DNA from 3 places in the Rhizobium sp. 268 genome. Region 3 is predicted to be linked to each of the others. Evidence: predicted binding sites of a transcription regulator. Region 3 holds the regulator's gene; each other region holds the start of a gene.
The links. The regulator LexA, encoded in region 3, represses DNA repair genes until DNA is damaged. The targets are predictions, from matches to a motif close to TGTTCNNNNTGTGTTCNG.
Positions count from the first base shown of each region.

Region 1: OS035_RS13535 (ImuA family protein) is a predicted target of LexA. The motif match lies at 1,531-1,548, and genes of this name have one in related genera.
Region 2: OS035_RS27015 (ribonuclease T2 family protein) is a predicted target of LexA. The motif match lies at 1,273-1,290, and genes of this name have one in related genera.

Region 1 is NZ_JAPPSO010000006.1:111,799-114,065, reverse strand. Features, by position in the region: gene OS035_RS13540 (Y-family DNA polymerase) at 1-556, opposite strand, end outside; gene OS035_RS13535 (ImuA family protein) at 567-1,511, opposite strand; gene OS035_RS13530 (metallopeptidase family protein) at 1,673-2,110, shown strand.
Region 2 is NZ_JAPPSO010000016.1:52,467-54,733, reverse strand. Features, by position in the region: gene ettA (energy-dependent translational throttle protein EttA) at 1-419, opposite strand, end outside; gene OS035_RS27015 (ribonuclease T2 family protein) at 518-1,258, opposite strand; gene OS035_RS27010 (alpha/beta hydrolase) at 1,418-2,267, shown strand, end outside.
Region 3 is NZ_JAPPSO010000009.1:227,470-229,736, forward strand. Features, by position in the region: gene OS035_RS19345 (ComEC/Rec2 family competence protein) at 1-463, shown strand, start outside; gene lexA (transcriptional repressor LexA) at 444-1,163, opposite strand; gene OS035_RS19355 (VOC family protein) at 1,360-2,253, shown strand; gene kdsA (3-deoxy-8-phosphooctulonate synthase) at 2,253-2,267, shown strand, end outside.

The DNA of each region.
Region 1 (2,267 bases), on a different contig from region 3:
GTCCTGCGCCGAACCGGCGGGTCAGCGGCGCGCGCGGTGCATCGATGACGTCGCCGACATATTTCAGGCCAAGCTTCCTCAGCGCATCGACGGTTTGTCCTTCCAGCCGCAAGGCTGCAACCGGCAAGGACATCAGCACCTGCTCCGCCTCCTCGTCTTCGATCACGCCGCCTTGCCCGAAGCGCGACGCTGCCCAGGAAAGGCCTGGTGAGGATGAGATGGCGCCACGCGCATCGATCCCCATATGAAAAAGCCGCGACAGCACATCCTTGAGAAGCGCCTTTTCCCCGCCGAAGAGATGGGCGCAGCCGCTAATGTCGAGAAACAGACCGTCCTTGCCGTCGAACGCCACCAGCGGCGTATAACGGTCGCACCAGTCGGCAATGGCCTCCAGCAACCGGCGGTCGGCTGCCGGATCGTCTTCGGCGACCTCGAGCGTTGGGTACATGGCGCGCGCTTCGGCAACGCCCTGATCCTTTTTCAGCCCCAGCCGCTCTGCCAACTCGTCCAGCGCCGTCAGCCGCATGGCATTGTTGAGCTTGCCGGAACAGACGATAGGCGGTGCCTCAGGACGCCCTGTCGAACGCCAGGAGAGCCCCCATCGCCTGCGGGCGATGCGGTCCGTTGGCAGATGCGGAAAGCTGAGCGCCAGAATACGCTGACGGCTCGCCTGGAGGACGAACGAGGTTTGGCTCGGCGAGAGGGAGAAATTCGCGTTCATGGGGGTTCCACTCCAGAAAAAAGCAGAGCGGGGCCGGATTACGGCCCTTCTCCAGCGTGAGACGGAAAATCGGATTGCCGATGCTGCCGGAAAGCTTCGATTCCCCCGGCAACGGCCGCAGAGCGGATGGACCCGGTTCGACATGCAGACGGAAGGCCGCACTGCTTGCCTCCTCCGCCCCGGCCTGGCGGACAAGAAAGAGCGGACGGCGGGCAGCACGCGCCCGAAGACTGAGCCTGCGGCTTTCGGTCAGGCCGAAATGGGCGGGATTGCCGCGCACTTCGAAGATGACGGCCGAGAAGGCAGCGCTTTCCAACGCGGTTTCCACCAGCCAGAGCGCCTCGTCCAGCTTGCGCGGCGCCGCATGGAGAAACCGCTCCGGGCTCAGCCCGAAATCCCGCAGCCCGGGAGCATAGGGACGACCGGCCTCCAGCGTGCCGACGGCATCGCCGATCCAGAGCAGCGGCAGAAGCCTGCCGGCATCTGCTTCCTGCTTCTGCAGTCGCGCGGCGACAGCCATCGCCAGCCCGCTTGCCGCACCGGCATCACGCGACAGAGCGGAGCGGAATTCGGTGATCGCATCGAGGGGCAGGCCGCCTTCCAGCGCCTCGTCAAGACACTCCACCCCAAACGCCAGCGGCGGCAGACTGCATCTCCGAGCTGTCTTTCCCCCCTCTGCCAAGGCTTCCCGCTCCGCTGCCGCAAGCGCCGGCGCGGGCTTCCCCTCCAGTTTGGCGATGGTTTCGCGGAGCGCAAAAAGCCGCTCGCGCGCCAGGGCGTGCTGCGCCATGGCGTTCTCCAATCCGTATTGTTCCTGTTATGTTCTTATAGATTCCAGAGAGCTAATGAAGAGTCAACGGCCATTTTCTATGAATTTATTCCTGCCTTTGATTCCGCACTCGAAAATCGGCGATAAAGGTTCTATATGGGCCCGCAAAGGAAGGAATATTCATGGCCCGCATAGACCAGAGCGATGATTGGCGGGACCGCCATGCGCCGACGATCAGCACCTTCGAGTCGCTGGCCATGGAGGCCTATAGCCATCTGCCGGATGAATTTCGCCAGCTGACGACCAACCTTACGATCGAGATCGAAGATTTCCCCGATGACGATGTTTTCGAGGACATGGCGCTGGAAACCCCTTTCGATCTTCTCGGTCTTTTCGAAGGCAGGGGTATTTCCGAACGTTTCACGCTGGAAACCGGCGAGATGCCGAACCGCATCCGCCTCTACCGGCGCCCCATTCTCGATTACTGGGCCGAGAACGACGAGACGCTCGGCGATATCATCACCCACGTCCTGATCCACGAGATCGGCCACCATTTCGGGCTGAGCGACGACGATATGGAGCGGATCGAGGCAAGCGCCGAGGAAGCCGCCGAGCGCTAGCGCATCGGCCCGAAAATCGGAATCGATTTTCGGATAGCACGATGCGTAGATTCAACTGTTACAGCGTCCTTTGCGCGTCTGAAGACGCGCGGCGCTGTAATACATGTCGCCCGGAAAGTGTGCAGCGGTTCCGGGATAACGACGTGCACAAACAAAG
Region 2 (2,267 bases), on a different contig from region 3:
ATCTCGACCTGGCTTTCCAGATCCCAGAGGTTCTGGCTGTCGATGATGTCTTGAAGCTTGGCTCCCTCTTCCGCCGTCTCGTCGGAATAGTTCATCATCAGTTCATTGTAGCGTTCGAGCACGGCCGTCTTCGAGGCAACGCCTTCCATGACGTTTTCGAACACCGTCTTGTTGGGATCGATATGCGGCTCCTGCTCGAGGTAGCCGACCGTCGCTCCTTCGGCCAGCCAGGCTTCGCCGGTATATTCCTTGTCCTGGCCGGCGATGATGCGCAGCACAGTGGATTTACCGGCGCCGTTTGGCCCGAGAATACCGATCTTGGCATCCGGGTAGAAGGAAAGGTGGATGTTCTCCAAGATCTTCTTGTTGCCATAGGCCTTGTTGAGGCCGGACATATGATAGATGAACTGACGTGCCATGCTGCGCTGCTCCGGGCGGGAAACTTCGATTGTGCCGCTATGTAGGCGAAACAGCGCCTTCGGGCAACGCCGAAACCCGGTTTACGCAGGATTTCCGGTCAGAAGCCCGCTGCGTCGACGACGCCCTCGTCGCAGCCGAACGTCGTTTTTCCCGCGCCCTGGATCAGATCGCCAAGCCCGGTGCTCTTCGCCGACGCCGCCCCGGCGGCTTCCGAAAGCCCGATGGTTAACCCGCTGATCATCTTGACATTGCCGGCCCGACGGCAGCTCATCTTGACGCGTTCGCCGGCACCCGGCCCGAAGCTCTTGTCGAAAGCCGCCTTGATCGCCTCAGCCTTGACCGGCTTGCCGATATTGGCGGCGAAGAGATCGCGCACGGCCGAGGTGTTGAGCGCGCCGACGAGGTGCACGCCGACGCCGAAATAATCCTCGGCGCTCATTTTCGTGCAGGTGCCGTGCTTTACCCATTCATGCCGTTCCAGGCCGGATTGTGTGCCGGGCATCGCCTTTGCCAGCGCCGCCTGCGTCTCGGCCGACAGCGTAACCGCCGGCAGCGTGTCCCACTTGCCGTCCTTGTCGGCCGCTTTCTGCTCGGCGCTCACGCCGCAATAATCCTGCCGCATCGGCCAGAGCCCGTGCAGCGAAAAATTCGTCGCATCGGCGCGCTCGCCGGTCTGGCTTGCGCATTCGGCCTTCTTCTGATTCGTCTGGCAAAAGGCCGGCTGCCAGCTCGCCGAAAGAATAAAACGGGTGCGCCCACTAGCCTCCTGCGCCACGGCGGCGCCAGCAAGAACCATCGATACGGCGAACGTCAAGGTACGCAACTGCATGCTGCTCATTTCAACCCCCAAAAAAGAACAATACAGGAACAAATAAGCACGAAGATCGAAGACCCGCAACCCTGAATCGCAGCAGGAACGCAATTTGTTATCGGATAAACCCGGAACCGATGTTGCTTTTGGGCGGTGATCTGGTCTGTTGCCGCAAGGAGGATCCCGATGTTTTCTGAAACACAAAGGCTCGCTTCGACGGGGGCGTCGCTCGCCTATCACCATGCCGAGGCCGTCGGCCCGGCACGCGGCATCCTGTTGATATCGCACGGTCTCGCCGAACATTCGAAACGCTATCGCGCCTTTGCCGAGGCGATGGCGGCGCGCGGCTATCATGTTTATGCCCATGATCATCGCGGCCACGGCGAGACAACGGCGCCCGACGCGCCGGTCGGCCGCTTCGCCCGGCGAGGCGGCGTCGACAGGGTGATCGGCGACGTCCTTGCCATGCGCGCTCACGCGGCCATGCGCCATCCCGGCCTGCCGGTAATCCTCTTCGGCCATTCGATGGGGGGCCTGATCGCCCTTAATGCCGCCGTCACGGCGCCGGCCGATTTTAACGCCGTCGCCGTCTGGAATTCGAATTTCGCCGTCGGCCTTGCCGGCCGCGCCGCCCAGGCGATCCTGCTTGCCGAACGCATGCTGAAGGGCTCCGACGTGCCGAGCGGCCTGTTGCCGAAGCTCACCTTCGCCGCCTGGGGACAATCGATTGCGGGCCGCCGCACCGAGTTCGACTGGCTGTCGCGCCTTCCCGGTGAAGTCGACGAATATGTCGCCGATCCGCTCTGCGGCTTCGACGCCTCGGTCTCGCTCTGGCTCGATCTCTTCGAAATGACGTTTCGCGCCCCGCAGAAGCTCCATCTGGATCGGCTGCCGCGCGACCTGCCGATCCATCTGGTAGGCGGCGGAGAAGACCCGGCGACCGAGCGCGGAAAAGCCGTGCTCTGGCTGTCAAACCATTTGAAAGCCTGCGGCTTCTCTCGTATCAGCACTGAGATATATCAGGACATGCGGCACG
Region 3 (2,267 bases):
TGGCCCCGCTATCCCGCCGGAGGGGGAAGACCGACGCGTCAGGCTTTCCCGCGAGCAACAGAATGAAGCAAGGACAGCGATGCGGGGGGCCGCCGCGGGCGGTGAAACAAACCGCTTCTCCTGCGTCAAAAAGGCCTGGTGCATATCAAGGCTTGGCAATGGCCGTGTGGTAAGCATCATCGACAATGCCGCTTATCTCGGCCCGGCCTGCGATGCAGCCGATATCGTCGTGACGCCGGTCCGCCTGCGTTTCAACAGCTGCCGCTCAGGCGCGACGCTCTTCACCGGTGAGACGCTGCGCAAGACCGGTTCCCTCGAGCTGCGCTTCGCAGATACCGGCCTGGAGGTCGCAACCGCATTCGAAACGCTGTCGCGGCCATGGATGCGCCAGCGCGCCTATGACTGGCGCAGCAACAGTTTTACCGAATCCGGCCTGTCCAGTGTCAGTGATAGCGGCGAATGAGGCCGACGAGCTTGCCCTGCACCTTGACGCGGTCGGGCCCAAAGATCCGGGTCTCGTAAGCCGGGTTGGCCGCCTCAAGCGCGATCGAGGCGCCCTTGCGGCGGAAGCGCTTCAGCGTCGCTTCCTCGTCATCGACGAGGGCAACGACGATGTCGCCGGGGCTTGCGGTGCTGCCGTTGCGGATGATCACCGTGTCGCCGTCGAAGATGCCGGCGTCGATCATCGAATCGCCCTTCACCTCCAGCGCATAATGTTCACCGGAGCCGAGCATGTCGGCGGGAACGACGATGTCGTGGGTATTGTTCTGGATTGCCGAGATCGGAACACCGGCAGCGATTCGGCCCATGACCGGCACCGAGACCGAGTTGCCGTTGTCGGCGACGGGTTTTACAGGCGCGGGGGCGGCGACCGGCTGGGGCTTGCCGAGGCTGCCCTCGATGACGCTCGGCGAAAAGCCGCGCCGGGGCTGGATGCTGGGACTATAGGCTTCGGGAAGCTTGATGACCTCGAGCGCCCTGGCGCGGTTCGGTAGGCGGCGAATGAAACCGCGTTCTTCGAGCGCTGTAATCAGGCGATGAATGCCGGATTTGGAGGCCAGATCCAGGGCATCCTTCATCTCGTCGAAAGATGGCGGAACGCCGGATTCCTTCATGCGCTCATGAATGAAAAGGAGAAGCTCCTGTTGTTTGCGCGTGAGCATCGGCGTGTGACCCCTGATTGAAACAAATCCAGAACAGACACTATATGTTCCATATGTGTTCTGCAAGTAGCTAAATTTCCGTAAAACTTGCCGCCAACTCTTTGAGATTTTTATTTTCATTCGCCGGATTGGCACACATGTCTTGCATTGGGGGTGGTGCTGTCGCACATCTCTTATCGTTTGAGGGAGGGATATGATGAACGAGCGTTCCGCCAAACCGCACCCGCTGGATCATGTCGTGCTGCCCGTCGTCAATATCGATCTGGCCCGCGAGCGGCTCGGCAAGCTCGGCTTCACGGTTGCCGCCGATGCCCGCCATCCCTTCGGAACGGAGAATGCCTGTGTCTTCTTCGCCGACAAGACCTATCTGGAGCCGCTCGGTATCGCCAGCGTCGAGGAGAGCGAGGCCTCGGCGCGGCAAGGGAATGTCTTCACCGCCCGCAACCGGGCCTTCCGCTTCCGTTGCGGCGATGAGGGGCTTTCGGCGGTGGTTTTCGGCACCGAGGATGCCGGCCACGATCATCGGCACTTCGCTGCCGGCGGATCGAGCGCCGGCGAGATGCTGGAGTTCAGCCGGCCAATGAAGATGCCGGACGGTTCCGAAAGCGTCGGCAGCTTCAAACTGGCCTTTGCAGCGGATCTGCGTGCGCCGGACTTCTTTCTCTTTACCTGCCAGCGCATCAATCCATTGCCCGCCGACCGCGGCGCGCTGGAGACACATGCCAATGGCGTGACCGGCATCGCCGAGATCGCGCTGTGCGCGCCTGATGCCGCCGCCTACGCCGGTTTCGTCAGCCTTGCCATGGCGCAGTCGGCGGTCGAGAAAACCGGTTTCGGCGTCAATATCGCGGCGCCGAATGCGAAAATCAGCCTGATGACGCCGGAGGGGCTGGAGGCCTATTTCGAGGTTGCCGTCTTATCCGCCGACCGCGGCCTGCGCGGCCGGGCCATCCTCTTCACCGTCGCCGATCTTGCCGTGACAGAAGCGCATTTGGCTGCTAACGGAGTGACCTACACGCGCAAGAACAATCGCATTCTGGTGAAGCCGGCGCCCGGGCAGGGCACGCTTTTCGCCTTCGAGGAAAGATGATGAGCACTGATACG